DNA from 2 places in the Corynebacterium faecale genome. Region 2 is predicted to be linked to the other one. Evidence: riboswitches for the same ligand, from Rfam matches in the RefSeq annotation. Region 2 holds a riboswitch; the other holds the start of a gene.
The links. A riboswitch is a leader RNA that binds a small molecule or an ion and turns the genes downstream of it on or off. The one in region 2 is predicted to bind cyclic di-AMP.

Region 1: linked by a shared signal. The riboswitch ahead of CFAEC_RS09350 (C40 family peptidase) and the one ahead of CFAEC_RS03560 (resuscitation-promoting factor Rpf1 domain-containing protein) in region 2 are both predicted to bind cyclic di-AMP.

Annotation. Positions count from the first base shown of each region.
Region 1 covers NZ_CP047204.1:2,050,778-2,060,085, forward strand. The annotation lists gene CFAEC_RS09330 (lysophospholipid acyltransferase family protein) at 90-821, opposite strand; gene CFAEC_RS09335 (ROK family protein) at 976-1,944, opposite strand; gene CFAEC_RS09340 (glycosyltransferase family 4 protein) at 2,040-3,179, opposite strand; gene CFAEC_RS09345 (NlpC/P60 family protein) at 3,210-4,229, opposite strand; gene CFAEC_RS09350 (C40 family peptidase) at 4,502-5,134, opposite strand; cyclic di-AMP (ydaO/yuaA leader) riboswitch at 5,147-5,305, opposite strand; gene qcrB (cytochrome bc1 complex cytochrome b subunit) at 6,465-8,090, opposite strand; gene qcrA (cytochrome bc1 complex Rieske iron-sulfur subunit) at 8,087-9,308, opposite strand, start outside.
Region 2 covers NZ_CP047204.1:762,406-771,713, reverse strand. The annotation lists gene CFAEC_RS03585 (NCS2 family permease) at 1-723, opposite strand, end outside; gene CFAEC_RS03580 (aminotransferase class IV) at 1,082-1,762, shown strand; gene CFAEC_RS03575 (glutaminyl-peptide cyclotransferase) at 1,774-2,580, shown strand; gene CFAEC_RS03570 (DUF2771 domain-containing protein) at 2,592-3,119, shown strand; gene CFAEC_RS03565 (cold-shock protein) at 3,207-3,590, opposite strand; cyclic di-AMP (ydaO/yuaA leader) riboswitch at 3,940-4,114, shown strand; gene CFAEC_RS03560 (resuscitation-promoting factor Rpf1 domain-containing protein) at 4,120-4,713, shown strand; gene CFAEC_RS03555 (hypothetical protein) at 4,918-5,109, opposite strand; gene CFAEC_RS03550 (helicase-associated domain-containing protein) at 5,175-7,415, shown strand; gene CFAEC_RS03545 (DNA repair helicase XPB) at 7,468-9,141, shown strand; gene CFAEC_RS03540 (DUF3239 domain-containing protein) at 9,142-9,308, shown strand, end outside.

The sequences.
Region 1 (9,308 bases), 1.3 Mb from region 2:
ATGAAGGCCACACAACTACACAAAGGTTACCCCAACCGTCCCGGACAGTAAACAAAACTTAAACCGGGACATAATTTTAAGGGGTGACCTCAGGGCTCAGCGCCCTTCGGGTATCCCTTGCCGGCGGCGAGGGATTCCTTGACTTCCTTGGCATAGACATCCACATAAGGCTGTCCGGTGAGTTCTGACAAGGTGTGCATCACGTGGTCCGTGAGCGCACGGGCGGTCTCCCGGCTCTCTGGATCCAGGCCACGTTCGGCGGCGAAGGCGATCGGGTCGATGGGCTCGCCCACCTGCATCCTGACTTTCTTCGGGCGCGGGAAGGTGGTGCCGATCGGATTCGCATCGCGGCTACCGATCATAGCCACGGGAATAACTGGGACACCGGTTTCAAGGGCCACCACGGCCATGCCCACCTTGCCCTTGTAGATCCGTCCGTCCGGGGATCTGGTGCCCTCCGGGTAGATACTGAGCAGAGTGCCTTCATCAAGGACCTGTTTTGCGGTGGAGCGCAATGAGTCCAGTGCATTTCCGGCATCCCGGTCAAGCGGGATCTGACGGAGGGCCTTGAAGAACCACCTTTTGAAATCCCCTTTCAATCCTGGCGCTGTGAAGTATTCCGCCTTGGCGGGGAATACCATCTGCCGTGGACACTTCAGTGGGAAGTAGAAGGAATCCATGACGGCCTGGTGGTTGGATGCCATGATTGCCGGACCCGTCGCGGGGATATTATCCAGGCCGGTGATCTCAGGGCGGTTGTACACGTGGAGGAATGGGCCAACGATGACATGTTTGAAAACCCAGTACCACTTGTTATTCATGGTGTCCGATGTACCTTTCCGCGCAATTATCACTGGGGATCAACTCCCTCAGCCAACGAGCTTTCAGACTACTGCACCAATCACTTTATGCTGTGGAAGTGAGTCCGCGCGTCTTGACCCCCGATGGTGGGGTGGGCGTCGATAAGCGTCAGGCTCAGCGCGCGGCAACCGCGCGTCGGGCGAGGTCCGCTACCCCGATCATGCCTGCCTCCCCGCCCAGTCGGGCGGGGATGACGTCGGCGAGGGGCCTGTAACCTGCGCCGACGATGCGTGTGGAGAAATGCGCGACGGCGGTTTCGAGGTAGATGTCAGTGTCACGGGACACTCCGCCACCGATGACGATCAGTTCCGGGTCCAGGGTGTCTGCCACCATGGACAGGCATTCACCCAACCACAGGCTGAAATCCTCCATCACCGCGACACCGAGCGGATCCCGGTCACGGGCGGCACTGGTGATCACATCACCGCGCAGTGCGTGGGGGTTGATGCGGATCTCATCCAGCAGGCTGCTGTTGCGGAAACTACCGGAGGCCGCCATCTCCCGGGCGGTATCCACCAGCGCTGTTCCCGAACAATAACGCTCCAGGCAACCGGATTTTCCGCATGGGCACGGCCGACCATCCGGAACCACACGCAGGTGACCAAACTCCGGAGCGGTCCCATGTGCGCCGCGGTAAATCTCACCATCGGCGATCAGGGCCGCACCGATGCCGGTGCCGATCGCCAACAGCACCCAGTTATCCACACCCTGCGCGGCACCAAACCGGTGCTCGCCCCAGGCGGCTGAATTGGCATCATGCTCAAGACGGATCGGGAGTTCCAGGCGGTCACTGAGGCGGTCGCGCACAGGGGCATCACGCCACGGCAGATGTGGGGCGAAACGAACCGTTTCGCAGGCAGGATCCAGGAAACCAGCCACGGCGAGGCCGACAGCATCGATGGTGTGGGTGGTACCCAGTCGCGCAACGAGGTCCGCAATTCCCGATTCCAGTTCTTCAGCGGTTCCGGGCGTGGGTGCGGACAGCTGCCGCACGATCTCGCCGGTGTCGGAGATCAGACCGGCACGCATATTGGTTCCGCCGATGTCGAAGCCGACCGTGAACCGGCCCGGGTCTTGTGGCATCTGCTTACGCCTCACGATCTAGAAAACTGGAAATAACCCCCAAAGTATAGCCAGCCACCTGCACCGGGCCATCATTGTGCAGGCCTAACGGTTTCTCAGTTGAGCATTTCCGTCAACCGCGCACCCATCGTGGCCCAGGACCATGCATCCTCCGCATGACGGCGCCCCGCCGCCCCCATTCGCTCACGTCTATCCGCGTCCGCCAGCAGGCTGGTTATTGCATCAGTGAGCTTATCGACGCCCCGGCCATCCACCACCACACCGGTGCGTGGTGTTACGGTCTCCGGCGCACCGCCGGACGCCCCGGCTATCACCGGCACCCCGCATGCCTGTGCTTCGAGATAGACAATGCCGAGCCCCTCCACATCCAGTCCCCCACCGCGGGTGCGTGCCGGCATGGCAAAAATATCGGACGCCGCCAGGACATCAATCATGTCTGTGTGCTCGAGTCTGCCCAGGAAACGGACTGATTCACCCAGAGGCGCGGCGCTTCTTTTCAGTTGCTGTTCGATCCTGCCGGATCCCACGATCAGCAAGGTGGCATCGGGGTGTTCACGGAGCACCCCGGGCATGGCCTCTATCAGCATGTCCTGCCCTTTGCGGGGAACAAGACGGGAAATGCAGGAGACCACCGGAGCTCCGGGGCTCAGGCTGAAGCGTTGACGCGTTGCGTGACGCTGCTCCTGGGTTGCCGGTTGGAAGAGCTCAGTGTCCACACCAGATGGGAGATGGGCGAACGTGGGCTGGGGCCCGAATGCCGCGCTGAAGCGCCCCAGCGTGTAGTCGGAGATGTAGGTGACGGTATCCACCTCATTACCGATCCGGCGCAGCACCTGGCGTGCTCCCGGCACCATCGACCACCCCACCTCGTGCCCGTGGGTGGAGGCGATGATCCGGGTTGCGCCGGCTTTGCGGGCGTGAGGAGCCATCAGTGCCAAGGGCGCCGCCGCCCCAAACCAGACATTGTCAATGTCTCGCGCCCTGATGATCTCTGTCATGGCATCAACCGTTGCCGGGGTGGGCAGCATCACGGTCCGGGGCCACCTGATCACTTCATAGTCCAGGGTGGCATCATAAGATTTCGCCGCAGCGGTGTTCTGGGTGGAGGCAAACACCACGATTGATTCCGGATCCTGTGTGGCAAGAAAATCACGGACATAAGACTGGATTCCACCCACCGTTGGAGGAAAGTCATTGGTGACAACGAGTGTTCTGCGTCTGCGACCGGTACCCACGGCAGGACCTCCTGTGATCAGTCTGATGAATTAATAGCGGCGTGCCCCGAAGAAAGGGGCCGAATCAACAGATACCACCTGAACCGGGATTCCGTAATCTGAGGCGTGCACAATCATCCCATCGCCGATATACAACCCCACATGGGTTGCCCCTGGGTAGTAACCAATGACATCGCCGGGCTGTAATTGATCACGACTGACCGTTGTTCCACCCGCCATCTGTGCCTGGGAGGTGCGGGGCAGCGTTTTCCCCTGCTGCTGGAATGCCCAGTAGATGAGCCCGGAACAGTCGAAGGCCGACGGGCCGACCGCACCCCAGCCATAAGGCGAACCGATCTTGCCTAGTGCTGCCTGAACGGCACCGGCCGCTTCACCGGATGCTCCGAGGAAACTCGCGATATCAATATCCAGCGGGCCGTTCTTCTCCACCCAGAGCTGGCGCTGTTCTGGTGACAGGTTGTCCACCCGACGCCTGATCTCTTCCTGCCGGCGCTCCAAGTCCTCCTGCACCCCGAGCTGCTCACCGAGGTGAACACGCAGCTGCCCGAGCTGGAACTCGGCTTCAGCCTTCATCCGGTTGGCTTCATCGAGACTTTCCGCGGCTTGATCAGTGGCCGTGCGCAGTCCTGCAACCACCTCACCGGTGGATTTAGTCAGCGAGGTGATATAGCTGACGCGATCAATCACATGCTGAGGATTCTCCCCGGAGATTGCTGCGGTCAGCGGATCAACCGCGGTGCCACGATACCGGGCCTGCGCGATCTGATTGATTTCACCCCGATGGGCATCCGCGGTCATCTTCGCCTGGTCGGCCAGCTGGCGGTGATGAGCCTGTTGATCACGAATGTGGTCAATGGCGGATTCACGTTCGAGGATATCCAGTTCGGTGGCTTTGACGTCTTCGGTCTGTGCGGAAACTTCACGGGACACCTGCTCGATCTCAGCGATCAGGCCGTCGATGTCCTGCCCCGTGGCGACAGCCGGGGTGCCGAGAATAGACACCCCCAGGATCACTGATGCCACTTTGGCGCAGCAACGTCGAAGAACCATCGCACCTCTCCTCTTCACCCGGACGCACTACCTCCAGGAACAACCTCACGAAATGATAACTTTACCGTCCCGAACAGCATCATTGTCAATCATGTCGGGGTTCGTTCTGGTCCGTCGTTTCCCTTGGCACACGTCCCTGCTGGAGATTGTGACCGGAGGGAAATGCGCGAGGACTGTCGAGGCGGAGGTCGGCGAGACCCAGAATCACAAAAGTCCCCAGCATATTGCTGGGGACCTCGTGGTGTGATGCGTCAGAAACTAGAACCTGGAAACTAGAAACGCACCGCGGAGTGGAACGGCATGTAATCGAGGGAATGCTCGGACAGCGGGGTGGAGCTGTTCAGAGCGTGGATGACAGTGCCGTGACCGGAGTAGATGCCAACGTGGGTGGCGCCGGAGTAGAACGCAACGATGTCACCAGCCTGCAGGTTGGAGTAGGCAACAGGAGTTCCCTGGGAAGCCTGTGCCTGCGAGGTGCGTGGGATGGACTTGCCGACCTGGCTGTATGCCCAGGAAGTCAGACCGGAGCAGTCAAAGGCGTTAGGGCCGACAGCACCCCAGCCATATGGAGCACCGATCTTGGAACGCGCGGCGTCCACGATGGCCTGTCCGCCGCTCTGAACAGGAGCTGCCTCAACAGCTGGTGGTGCCTCAACGACGGCAGCGTAGGCCGCAGGAGCTGCCTGGCTGGACAGAGCCGGGATCCACTGGTCAATGCCGGGGATGTTGTTCAGGCCCGGGGTGTTCTCAATTCCGGCGATCTCAACAGAGATGTCGGTGTTCGGGATGAAGACCTCTGCAGCTTGTGCCGGGTTGGTGAGGACGGCGGTGGCGCCGAGTGCGGCTGCGGAAACTGCAGCTGCATTGCGGGTAACGCGGGTGTTGCTGCGACGGTGCTTGCCCATGTGATGAAACTCCAAATCTTCCTGTTGGCCTACCGGGTTAGCTGTCGGATTCGGAGCGGAAGGCCCCTATCCCCACTCCCTTCCGATCAATTCGTTGAACTGTTCGGACCCTTGTGGAGAATTCACCCCAGGAACTCTGTGGTTCCCCGGTTCGCGAAGCTTCTCGTGTTTAATCCTTGGGAGGGACTTTGTTCGAGAAGCTGCTTCGCGATTAAGCATTTTCTATTGGTTTCTTTGCAGTGGATCGAGGCGATCATTCTGGAAATGTTCTCCCCGACCCCGCAAGGTCTCAATAAGGTTACGAAACTGCATCATTGAATGTCTAGTCGGCAAGAACGGGCACGCCGTTATTAAACCGTTATCGGCAGGTATCACTACTGCAATCAAATGAGGCATCCGCGGAAAGACCCCCGGGCGACCTTCGGAATGATTGCTTAAAAAGCCCTTATCACCACAGGTTTTAAGATTAACCTTTAGCCATTGATAGGTTAAAAGTTCCGGCGTGAAATCCGTCGACGCTTCAGCGCGGGACCACGGTTATGACGTTGCTCACATTCACTTCAACACCGGCGAATTCTTCATCTAGCGATAGCGTTTTCCCGAATTTGGAGGGTTCCATCACCGCGTCTCAACACGCAGGCGGGAACCGAGACTCCACAGAGTGCGATACCCACGATTACCTAGACCTCACCGTGGAAATACTCCTGTTTATTCTCCAACACCCCGGAAAGGCGCATCCTCAGAAGCCACAAGGCTTGATACCTGCCCTTCTGGATCCGCTGATCGGGTTGTGCCCCTTCGACTCCGGAGGGAACAGGCTCAGAGCTTTAACCACAGTCAAGGAGGGCGGACAAGCATACCTGCCGGGCGCTTAGACCATGAGGGAACACTTAAGGGATCACCTCGTCCGCGGTAGCGTCCCCCTCGGGCTGAGAGGACAAGCAATCTCACGCGCTGTGGTTAAAGGCCCGCGCAGCGCAGCATAGCCGACTGGCGGAGGATTGGGGATGCTTCTGATGCCTATCGCGGGCGGGAGGGAGACATCGCACTCTATGCATTAGGCGCCGTGATTTCGGGCCGTGGAGCCATCGTGCACGCATAACCATGAAGATGGATACCAAACCTGGCGGTTGGGCGCATGGTCTCATCTCCGTCGAAGCACCCTTGGAGGGGCGCTGTAGATAAGGACCGGTTACACCGCTCCCCTGCTGTGGGTGTTGCCCAGCGTCTGGGTTTCCCTCGCTGTACACAGATCAGTCCACTCAAAAAGAGGACACAAAAAGCCTTCCGCAGATGCGGAAGGCTGGTTGTGAAAGCTCAGGGAAAAACTCTAGATCTTGCCCTGTCCTTCATCGCGCTTGATGTTCTCATCCTGAAGAGCAGCCAGTGTGGCGATCTCCTCAGCATGGTTATCGTGAGCGATCTGCTTAGCCTTTGCAGAAATGTGATCCGGGTCTGGACCGAAGAATCCACCACGGGCCTCAACTTCAGCGAAACCAAGCTCATTCATCTGCTTAGGAACTGCAGCACCACCGTATGGCAGTGGAATCGGGTGACCGTGGTCGTCCACTGGGCCGAGTGGCTGGTGAACCTCAATGAAGGCGCCGTTTGGCATCTGCTTGATCACGCCGGTCTCGATACCATGTTCCAGAACTTCACGATCGGAACGCTGGAGGCCGAGGCACAGACGGTACGTCACGAAGTAGGCGATCGCTGGGAGCACGATCAGGCCGATACGTCCAACCCACGTCATAGCGTTCAGGGAGACATCGAACTGGTAAGCCCAGATATCGTTACCACCAGAAACCGTCAGCAGGATGTAGAACACTACCGCCATGACACCGAGAGAGGTGCGCACTGGAACGTCGCGAGGACGCTGCAGGAGGTTGTGGTGTGCCTTATCTCCAGACAGTTTCGCTTCGATGAACGGATATGCGAACAGTAGGACAACCAGAACGCCGAGCATGATGGCTACCCAGAATACCGCCGGGACTGTGTAGTTACCGAAGTACAGCTCCCACGCCGGCATGACACGGGCTGCACCGTCTGTCCACAGCATGTAGATATCCGGCTGGGAACCAGCGGAGACCTGCGACGGGTTATAAGGACCAATGTTCCAGATCGCGTTAATGGTGGTGACACCGGCAAGCAGGGACAGGAAGCCCAGGGTGATCGCACCGAATGCAACGGACTTCACAGCGAAGACCGGCATGATTCGGATACCGACGACGTTGTTCTCAGTTCGGCCTGCGCCCGGGAACTGGGTGTGCTTCTGGTACCAGACCAGAGCGAGGTGAGCCGCAACCAGGCCGAGGATGATGCCCGGCAGAATCAGTACGTGTGCGATGTAGAAACGATCCAGCATGATCTCGGATGGGAAGTCGCCACCGAAGACCATCCAGTGCATCCAGGTTCCGATAATCGGGAGACCAACGATGATCGCGGACATGATTCGCAGACCCACACCGGAGAGCAGGTCGTCTGGGAGGGAGTAACCCATGAAGCCTTCGGCGATGCCGAGGATAAGAAGGACACAGCCGATGATCCAGTTCGCCTCACGTGGGCGGCGGAAAGCACCCGTGAAGAAGATACGCATCATGTGGACCATCATGGAAACCATGAACATCAGTGCGGCCCAGTGGTGCATCTGGCGAACGAAGAGTCCACCACGAACTTCGAAGGAAATATCCAGGGCGGTCACGTAGGCACGGGACATCTCCACACCATTGAGTGGCAGATAGGCGCCGTCGTAGATCACCTTGGTGATTGAAGGATCGAAGAACAGGGTCAGGTAGACACCGGTCAGGATCAGGACGATGAAGCTGTAGAGAGCGATTTCACCGAGAAGGAATGACCAGTGGGTAGGGAAAACCTTATTGATCTGGCGGCGGATACCGCCGGCCATGGTGTAGCGGGAATCGAGATTATTTCCGATTGTTGCTGCTTTATTACTCATGACTTACGCTCCCAGAATGCCGGGCCGAGTGGCTCGATGAAGTTGCCGTCGGCGACGAGGTAACCCTCTTCGTCAACAGTGATCGGCAGCTGTGGCAGAGCACGTGCGGCAGGTCCGAAGACTGGCTTACCGTAGTGCAGTGCATCGAACTGCGACTGGTGGCACGGGCACAGGATTCGGTTGGTCTGAGCTTCGTACAGTGAAGTCGGGCAACCAATGTGCGTGCAGATCTTGGAGTATGCGTAGTAATCGCCGTAGTGGAAGGACTCCTGGCCTTCACGTTCGATGACCTTCTCTGCGTCAGAAGTACGCAGACGGATCAGCATAACTGCGTTACGCGGGCCGTGCACAGAGTGCATGTGGTTCGTGTAGACATCGCGCTGTGGATCGTAGAGATCACCATCGTTGACGTCTTCAGCAGGCAGTGGGAATACGGTTTCCATGGACGCTGCAGCCAGGTCCTCTGGACGCATACGGACCAGACGGGACACACCAGTGGTGATCCAGTGCTGACCGGATTCGCCAACGTGGGACTCAGCGATCGCACCGGTGTCGCGCCCCAGGTAGAGCTTGATACCGCTCTCCTGAAGGGTCCAGCCGGAGGTCCACAGGGTGCCGTCACCCATGACGCTCATTGGGCCTTCGTTAGGCTTCCAAGGGTTCTTGATCATGCCACCGAGAGGAGCGACGATCGTCAGACCTGCAAGCACGGCGCCTCCGCCGAGCAGCCCCTGCAGCACCTTGCGGCGGCCGAGGGTGGAGGTCTGCCAGGAATCATTCAGCAGGGCGACGATGGTACGACGATCAACTTCCTCAGAAGGACCGTCGTGACGACGCTGGACTGCGATCTCTTCCGGGATGAACTTCTTGACATAGAGAACGCCGGCGATTCCCAGAGCGAGAATGCACAGACCTGAGGTGATGCCGAGCATCGGGGTGTACAGGGTGTACCAGATCAGGCCGTCGTCACCGTGACCCTGGTATTCCCAAGGCCAGAACAGGTAGGTGGCGAGGAAACCGATGCCACCGATAATGCCGAGCGCTGCCCAGATTCCAACTGCACGAACCGCACGCTTCTCAGCTGGGTCGTTCTCAATTGGGAAACGTTCCTTGCGGTAGGCAATGGTAACGTCATCAAGTTCAGTACCCAGACGAGCGAGGTCATCATTGCTCATCGAGTTGAGTTCCTGGGCGGTGTACTGCTTATTCGTATTGTTA
Region 2 (9,308 bases):
CGGGCCGGCACCGAAGATGGCCTCAGCGATGATGGCCAGGAGGGTGGTGCCCAGAATGCCCAGGAACAGACCCCCTCGGACATTACGAACCACGAGAATGCCACACAGAAGTACGCCGAGCACGAAGACCAGGGTTGGCCAGGACGCGATGGAGCCGTCAATTCCGAGAACCACCGGGACCGTGGTGCCTGCCGCATCTGGGATACGGCGGACGAAACCGGCATCAACGAGGCCGATCATGGCGATGAACATGCCGATGCCCACGCTGATGGCGGCTTTCATTGATGGCGGGATGGCACGGAAAACCGCGACGCGGAACCCGGATACCGCCAGGATGACAATCACCACACCATCGAGAACCACCAGGCCCATTGCTTCGGGCCAGGTCAGACCTTCACCCGCAACGAGGGTGACAGCCACCATGGTGTTGAGACCGAGGCCGGCGGCGATACCGAAGGGGTACCTCGCGATCATGCCGAAGGCGATGGTCATGACACCTGCGGCCAGAGCGGTCACCGCGGCCACCTGGGGAATGCCGAGGGTGTCGCCATTAATATCCTCGGTGGTGCCCAGGATCAACGGGTTGAGGATGATGATGTAGGCCATTGCGAAGAAGGTGACCACACCTGCGCGGATCTCCGTGGCGATCGTTGATCCCCGTTCGGAGATCATGAAATAACGGTCCAGGGTGCCCCTGGTATCCGTTGCATTTTTCGACGTCATAACCGCAAACCTGATTTCTATGTCTGTGGAGCACCTCACCGAGGCGCATGGAAAACGATCTGAGTGGCACCCGCCTGATGATTCCGGCGGTGACATGGCTCAAGTGCCCCTTCTGGCTGAAAAGAGCAGAGAGTACCGGTGACAGGCGGACACTGTTGGTACTACTAGTGCGTAGAAATTGTTTCACCTGTTTGTCTGCCCAGGCAACTCCAGAGCGCTGTAGGAGGTGAAATGTGACCCGGATCAGGCAGTGCGATACTACCGATGCTACTGTTTGGCTATCTTAATAGAGGTCTTCCAGACCTTAAACCTAGTTGGAAAGGTTCAACTACGCACCGTGGTGACCACAAGTTTTCACATGGTTAACGGACGTGTCCGTTACTTTTCCGGACATCTGCGAAGGTTGACCGACACCGCCCCCTATGCCTCAACATACGAGCAGGACATCCGCCAGCGTTTAAGGGGCGCCGGTTCTGATGTATTCGCAACGGTCCAGGTGGAGAATCATACATTCAACGTGGAGATCCGTCCTCCGCGCCCGTTCCAGACCACCCTCACCGTGGATGTCCACGGCCACCGCGATGAGCGCCTGCGGCCCGGCATCAGGGGGCGCGACCAGGCCTGGCAGTCACGCACCCTCGCCACCTCACGGCGGCGTGGTGCGGATGCGGGTCTGCTTATCGACGAACGCGGACACGCCATCAGTCCCATCGAAGGATCGCTTCTGGTGTTGAAGGGTGAGATGGCCTTCCATTCCACCCATGAACGCGCATTGGCCTCCGTTCTGGAGGAACCCGTTCTGGAGTACCTGGTGAAGCAGGGATCCACCCCCAAAGCCCGCCCGGAGGGTTTCAACATCGAAGAGCTCCGTGGCGCTGAAGTCTGGTTCTTAAGCTCCTACACCGGAATCCAACTGGTGACGGCATGGCTGGAATACAGCAGCACCTTCAAGGTTCCGGAGAAGCGTCCCGTCGCCCCGTTTGTCCCCACATTCTCAGAAGTGAACCATTACCTGTGGGATACGGCTGAGGAAGTCTAGAATCCTAGGTCATGCCCCTCGCTAAACTTCTCACCTCCGCCCTGCTGTCCACATCCCTTCTATCCTCCGGTTGTTCCGTGGATGATCCCGGCCCAACGGGTCCGGATGATATCGATGACACCGGGGTTCAGCGCCTGGTACCTGAGATCGTGGACACCCACCCTTTCGATGAAACAGCCTTCACCCAGGGACTGGAAGTTGATGGCGACACCCTGATCGTGGGCACGGGCCAGTACGGCACGTCGGAGATCTACCGCACTACCCTTGATGGCGAGCGATCTGATGTCCACCGCCTGGAGGATCGGTTCTTCGGCGAGGGGATCACCCGCGCCGATGATTATGTCTGGCAGCTGACCTGGCAGGCCGGCATCGCCTTCAAACGTGATGCCGTCACCCTCGAAGAGATCGAACGTATTTCTTATGAGGGCGAGGGCTGGGGCCTGTGCTCCATGGGGGACACCCTGATCATGTCTGACGGCACCGCAGAGATACGGCATCTCGATGCCGACACCTTCACGGAATCGGACAGGATCACCGTCACACTCGATGGCACACCGGTTCCCTCCATCAATGAACTCGAATGCGTTGACGGCCAGGTGTACGCCAATCTTTTCCTGGATACCGACATCATCCGTTTCGATCCCACCACAGGTGTGGTCTCCGCGGTCATCGACGGCTCGGTTCTGCCCAACAACGCACAACCCGATCCTAATAACGTCCTCAACGGTATCGCCCACATCCCGGGCACCGACCGTTTCTACCTCTCCGGCAAGCGTTGGCCCGACCTCTATGAGGTCCGGTTCATCGAGGCTGGCTAGAATCAGGACTCATGGCGAGCCGGAGAACCAAGACCAAGAACATCATCCAGATCGGCGCACTCCTCGTGGCAGTGCTCGTGGTGGTGGTGATCTCCGTTGTGTTCCAGAACTGGTGGAACGATAGACCCGAACCGGAACCGGACACCGTCTCCATCACCGCCACATCACCTGCCGGCGAGGTTGAGGTGTTCCCCTTCAGCATCTGCGAGCCTGGTGTGGAGTGTGAAGAAAATGACATCCCCACGCTTGTCGTAGGTGAGGACGAGGAACTCCACCTGGCCATCCCGGAGACCATCCACGATCACGACTGGTACCTGCTGACCATCTATGATGACCCCGCAGCAAATGACGAGTTCTACCACACCAGCTATGAAACCACTGAGGCCACCGTCCCTGGTTCCGTCGATCCTCTGGTGGAGGGCGGTGAGCGCCCCCGCCTGATCGTGGTGGAGATCGCCTCGGTCATGATCGGAACCGACGACGAGGGAGTGGAAACCCCCTACACCACGACCTGGTCACTGACCACCGTCGAACAATAACGTTTCAGACCATCTCCCCCGAGATAGCTCAAGGCGGGTGGAACCGTAGATCATCACGGTTCCACCCGCCTTGTTGTCGTGTTATTCCTAGATTTCCAGTTCCTTGGCCACGGCGCGAAGGATCTTCGCCACCTGCTCCCCCACCTTGCGGTCCGGGTAGTGACCTTTCAGCAGAGCGGGCTGGACGGTGCCCTCGAGCATGGTGACCATGTCCGAGATGATCCCGTTGAGCTCCTCTGGCTTGTAGGTGTGCTGCGGGCGGCGGCGTGGGGTCTCCAGGACTTTGACGCGCAGAGCCTGCGGTCCCTTACGTCCGGCAGCGAAATCGAATTCGATGCGCTGACCCTGGTGAAGTTCCGTGACCCCCTTGGGAAGCACCTGCTTACCCACGAAGCAGTCCTCTTCGCCGGGATTGGAGACAAAGCCGAAACCACGCTCAGCGTCATACCATTTCACAGTTCCGACGGGCACTTGTCCTCACCACTTTCTTCTCAGTAGAACCGCCCAACTGTCATTGGGCCGAAGAAATTATTATACACTCGCTTCAGTCTGGCTGAAATTCGTAATCCCGCCCTGTTTCATTACGGATCTACCTCAAATGTGACATAGTTCATATCCTTGGTTTTATTGACCTTGACCTGCATGAACCAACTGAATGCGAGAATTCCTCAATCAAGTTCTCATAAAAAACGTGACACAATCGTGACTTTCGGTCTACGGTATCCCACAGGCACCGTGAGAGTTCATCCATTTCCGGCTCATCGCCAAACCCTGTCTGGGGCCGGCGGATGAAATTCCTATGCGGGTGCGCAGGACTTAAAACCATAAACCGCTTCTATATCAATAGAAGAAATTGCAGACAGGGACGGGGAAACCACCCGCTCATTCATGGGCACCGGAGGTAACTCCTTGGGGTGAAGCCGGATCCTTCCGGCAGGGCACATCCTCCGCCCTAACCCGACAGCTAACCTCGACGGCGACAAATGAGAGGAAACTTTTCATGGGACGTCATTCAGCCAAGACCAGCACCCCGTTCGTGAAGATGGCAGCCACCACCGTGGCCTTCGGCGCAGCCGCAGTCGCCTTCGCACCGGCCGCTTCCGCCGCCCCTGACTCCGACTGGGATCGCCTCGCACAGTGTGAGGCCGGTGGCAACTGGGCCATCAACACCGGCAACGGTTACCACGGCGGACTGCAGTTCTCCCCCTCCACCTGGCGTGCCTACGGCGGCGGCGAGTTCGCCCCGACCGCCAACCAGGCCACCCGCGAGCAGCAGATCGCTGTTGCCGAGCGCACCCTCGCCGGACAGGGCTGGGGCGCATGGCCAGCCTGCTCCCAGCGCCTGGGTCTGAACTCCGCTCCGACCCCACGTAACCTGAACGCACCTGCACCAGCTCCGGCACCGGCACCAGCAGCGGCTCCGGCCCCCGCTGAGTACCAGGCGACCGCTGGCGCGAACAACAACATCGCCATCGGCTCCACCGACCTGCAGACCATCACCAGCGTCTACGGTGCTGTCGCCGGCACCCTCGCGCAGTACGGTGTCCAGATTCCAGCTGAGGTCGAGGCCTACTACAGGTCCGTCGTCGGCTAAACAGTGTTCACTGTAGGATCCCCTACCCGGCGGATCCACAGAGCTCACAAAAGGGAGTGCACGTCACCTGGTGACGTGCACTCCCTTTTGCTTTATTGACAATCAAAACGACAGCGGGAACACGAACAGTAGGGAAAACGGTCAGAGTTGGCCGACCGTTTTCCCTACTGTTGTCTTAGCTTGTCTTAGCTGTCCGCTCCGCTGTTAGCGGTTGATGCGGGTGTATGGGTGGAGGTAACCGACGGTCTCGGCAGGAACCGGGAACTCGTTGTCATCTCCCCATGGGCTGGATGCGCCAGCGTGCGGCGCGGTGAGTTCAGTGACTACGTGACCTTCGCTCGGGTCGTGATCGGGCCAAGCCGGATCCACGTACCCCTTCTTCTCTACATTTGCCATGTGTCCCATTCTTTCAAACTCTGCGATCAAAAGTCACCTCAACTGTGCCTAAACTTGTAGACATCATGAAAAAAGACTCCCCCGTTCCCACCCTCAGGGGGTGGTTGGAACAACTCGATGATGATCAGCTGTCTGGAATCCTCCGAAACCGACCCGACACCGTACTCCCCCTCCCACCCGGAATAGGGTCCCTTGCTGCGCGTTTACAGCTCCGGGCCTCCCTCCAGCGGGCCATGCACAAGCTCAACGCCTTAGACCTCGCCGTTCTGGAGGCCGCAGCCAACGCAGGCGCGGAGCTCCACCCCGTCACTGCCCCCGAAGTGGTGGAACGCCTGGGGCGCGCACTGCGCCACCACGATGAGAAGCCCACCACGGATCAGATTCAACAGGCACTCGACAGGCTGCGTGGATGCGCGTTGATCTTCGGCACTGACCAGTTCATGATCATGCAGGAGGCCATGTCCACACTGCCCACCAGCTGGCAGCTCCTGCCGGAGGAACACGGGGCTTCCCTGTCGTTGTTGTCGTTTGAGGAGGCGTCGCAAAGCATAAAAGCCCTACCGGCGCGGCACCGTAAGATCCTGGCCACGCTGGTCACCTCCGGCGGCCTGGGGTTGACGCGGGACGCCGCGCTGTCGGCGGACCCCGGCCGACCCATTCCACAGTTGATCACGGCCGGTCTGCTCGCCCGGGTGGATGAGCAGACCGTCAAACTGCCCGCTGTGGTGCGCAGGGTGCTGGAGGGGCATGAGGCGGTGGCGTGGCGTGTGGTGCCGGTGGCACCCAATGCCATTCCAGGTGCGGATGATGCCGGTATCGCGGCCGGGTTGGAGGTGGTGCGGCAGCAACGCATGCTTATCGACGCCCTCTCCCTCGCCCCCGCCTCCACCCTGAAGGAGGGCTCCCTCGGGGTGAGGGTGCTGGCGCGACTGACCAAGGCCCTCCAGGTGGATGAGGAACACATCGCCCGTCTCGTGAGCCTGGGTGTGGCAGCCAACCTGCTGCGCCGTGGAGTTCCCGATCCTCTGCCCGAGGACGATGACGGCGGAGACTACATCGCCCCAACCGACCTGGCCGGGGACTGGCTGCAGGCTCCCCTGGGCGAGCAGCTGGCCGTGCTTCTGCGGGGTTGGTGGACACAGAACCTCGCCGCCTGGCTGGTGGGTCGGGCGGATGAGAAGGATAAACCGATTCATCTGCTCAGTCCCGCCACCAAACGCGACACCCTTCCGGAGACCCGACGCATGGTGGTGGAATCCCTGTCGCGGGTCACCGAGGCCGATTTGGAGGATGATCTCTTCTTCCACCACCCGCTGGCTGCCTCCCGCATCACCGGTGAGACCATCTCACATCTGTTGGATGAGGCCCGCTGGATCGGGGCTGTCGCCAACGGCGGGGTCACCAGCGCCGCCCGGATGCTCGTGGCTGCCCCGCCGGGTGCCGTACCCGGAGTCGACGACCTCGCCGCCGCCATCAAGGCTCCGGCACCCGTGGATTATTTCATCGTCCAGGCAGATTTCACCATCATGGTCCCGGGGCCACTGAAACCTGCGATGCAGAAAACCATGGAACAGCTCGCGGACCTGGAATCCCCGGGGCTGGCCAGTGTGTACCGCATCAACGAGAAAACCTTCCGCCATGCGATGGACCTGGGACTGACGGCCACCGACATTGAGGAGTTCCTCACCCACCACAGCGCCACCGAGGTTCCCCAGTCGGTCATGTATCTGCTCCGGGATATCGCCCGCAGGCACGGCACACTCCGCGGCGGGCCGGCGATGTGTTATCTGCGTTCTGATGACCCAGCGCTGCTGCACACCGCGGTGGAGGCTGCCACTGAGCTGGACCTGCGCCAGATCGCGCCCACCGTGGCGGTGTCACAGGCATCGCTGTTCCAGGTGATCAGCCTGCTGAGGAAGGCCGGTATGCAACCGGTGGCGGAAGATGCCCTGGGGGCCAGCCTCAGCCTGGCACCGTCACCGGCGCGCGTGCCGTCCGCGGAACAGCCCCGGCCCAAACCGCAGCTGGATGAGAGCCGCATCCGGGCTGCGGTGGCGGCCATCCGTCGGGAGGAGGCCGCTCATGCCGGCACCGTTTCCGATCAGCCCACCCTGGCTGTGCTCCAAGCTGCCGTGCGGGGCAACCGATCCGTCACGCTGGGATTTGTGGATAAACAGGGCGTGGCGGTGCACCGGGTGGTTAAACCGCTGACGGTCACTGCAGGGCAGGTGGATGCCCTCGATGAGAGCACAGGCTCGGTGCACCGGTTCATGCTGCACAGGATCACAGAAGTGATAGTGGATTAACGGGAAAACAGTGACATAATGGAGGTTTGTATATCGATAGGAGACATATTTCGTGGCCTTTGGCGATGGACCCCTGATCGTCCAGTCCGACAAAACCGTACTACTTGAGATCGGCCATGCTGCAGCCGGTGACGCCCGCGCCGCGCTCGCACCCTTCGCGGAGTTGGAGCGCGCCCCTGAGCACATCCACACCTACCGCATCACCCCGCTGGCACTGTGGAATGCCCGCGCCGCGGGCCATGATGCCGAGCAGGTGGTCGACGTGCTCGAGCGCTACTCCCGTTTCCCCGTGCCCCAGGCACTGCTTGTCGACGTCGCCGAAACCATGTCCCGATACGGTCGCGTGCGCATGCACAAACATCCCGCACACGGCCTGATCCTGGAATCCGCTGAACCTGCCATCCTGGTGGAGATCTCACGCCACAAGAAGATCAAGCCGATGCTCGGCCAGCAGCTGGATACTGAAACCATCGCGGTGCATCCGTCTGAGCGTGGCCGGCTGAAGCAGGAACTGCTCAAGATCGGTTGGCCGGCGGAAGATCTGGCCGGTTATGTCGATGGTGAGGCGCACCCGATCGCCCTGTCCACCGACACCGAGGACTGGTCACTGCGTGATTATCAGAGTCACGCCGCCGATTCCTTCTGGGAGGGCGGTTCCGGCGTGGTGGTCCTCCCCTGTGGGGCGGGAAAGACGATGGTGGGTGCAGCCTCCATGGCACGTGCCCAGGCAACCACCCTCATCCTGGTCACCAACACGGTCGCTGGCCGACAGTGGAAGGATGAACTGCTGCGTCGAACCACCCTCACCGAGGATGAGATCGGTGAGTACTCCGGCGAACGCAAGGAGATCCGTCCCGTCACCATCGCCACCTACCAGGTGGTCACCCGCCGCACCAAGGGTGAATACAAGGCCCTGGAGCTCTTTGATTCCCGTGACTGGGGCCTGATCATCTATGACGAGGTCCATCTTCTCCCCGCACCGGTGTTTCGCATGACCTCTGATCTGCAGTCCAGGCGCAGACTGGGCCTGACCGCCACCCTTGTGCGCGAGGATGGTCGCGAGGGAGATGTCTTCTCCCTCATCGGCCCGAAGCGTTACGACGCCCCCTGGAAAGACCTGGAAGCCCAGGGATTCATCGCCACCGCCGATTGCGTGGAGGTCCGCACCACCATGACGGATTCGGAGCGCATGGTCTATGCCACCGCCGAGTCAGCCGACCGTTACCGCCTGGCCGCCACCGCCCACACCAAGGTCCGTGTGGTGCGCAAGATTCTGGAACAGCACCAGGGCCAGCCCACGTTGATCATCGGCGCCTACCTGGATCAGTTGGAGGAACTCGGGGCGGAGTTCAACGCCCCCATCGTGGACGGCAAGACCTCCAACAAGAAGCGCGGGGAACTCTTTGATCAGTTCCGCTCCGGTGAACTCACCGTGCTCGTGGTGTCCAAAGTGGCGAACTTCTCCATCGACCTCCCCGAGGCCGCCGTGGCCATCCAGGTCTCTGGCACCTTCGGGTCGCGCCAGGAGGAGGCCCAACGTCTGGGTCGCCTCCTGCGGCCCAAGGCCGATGGTGGCGAGGCCCACTTCTACTCAGTGGTCAGCCGCGATACCTTGGATACCGAGTACGCCGCCCATCGCCAGCGGTTCCTGGCTGAGCAGGGTTATGCCTACCGGATCATCGATGCTGATGATCTCCTATTTCCCATTACAGAGAAAGAAAAATAAATGCCCAACTTCTCCTTCGACGTGGATGAAGCCTACGCAAAAAAGAACAACGAATTCCTCCGCGACACCAAGCGACTCCAGGTCTCTGCGTTGCTCTTCGGTCTGGTGCTCCTCGCCGTCGGTGGTGGCCTCTACTACCTCGCCGACGGTGCCGTCTGGGGCTGGAT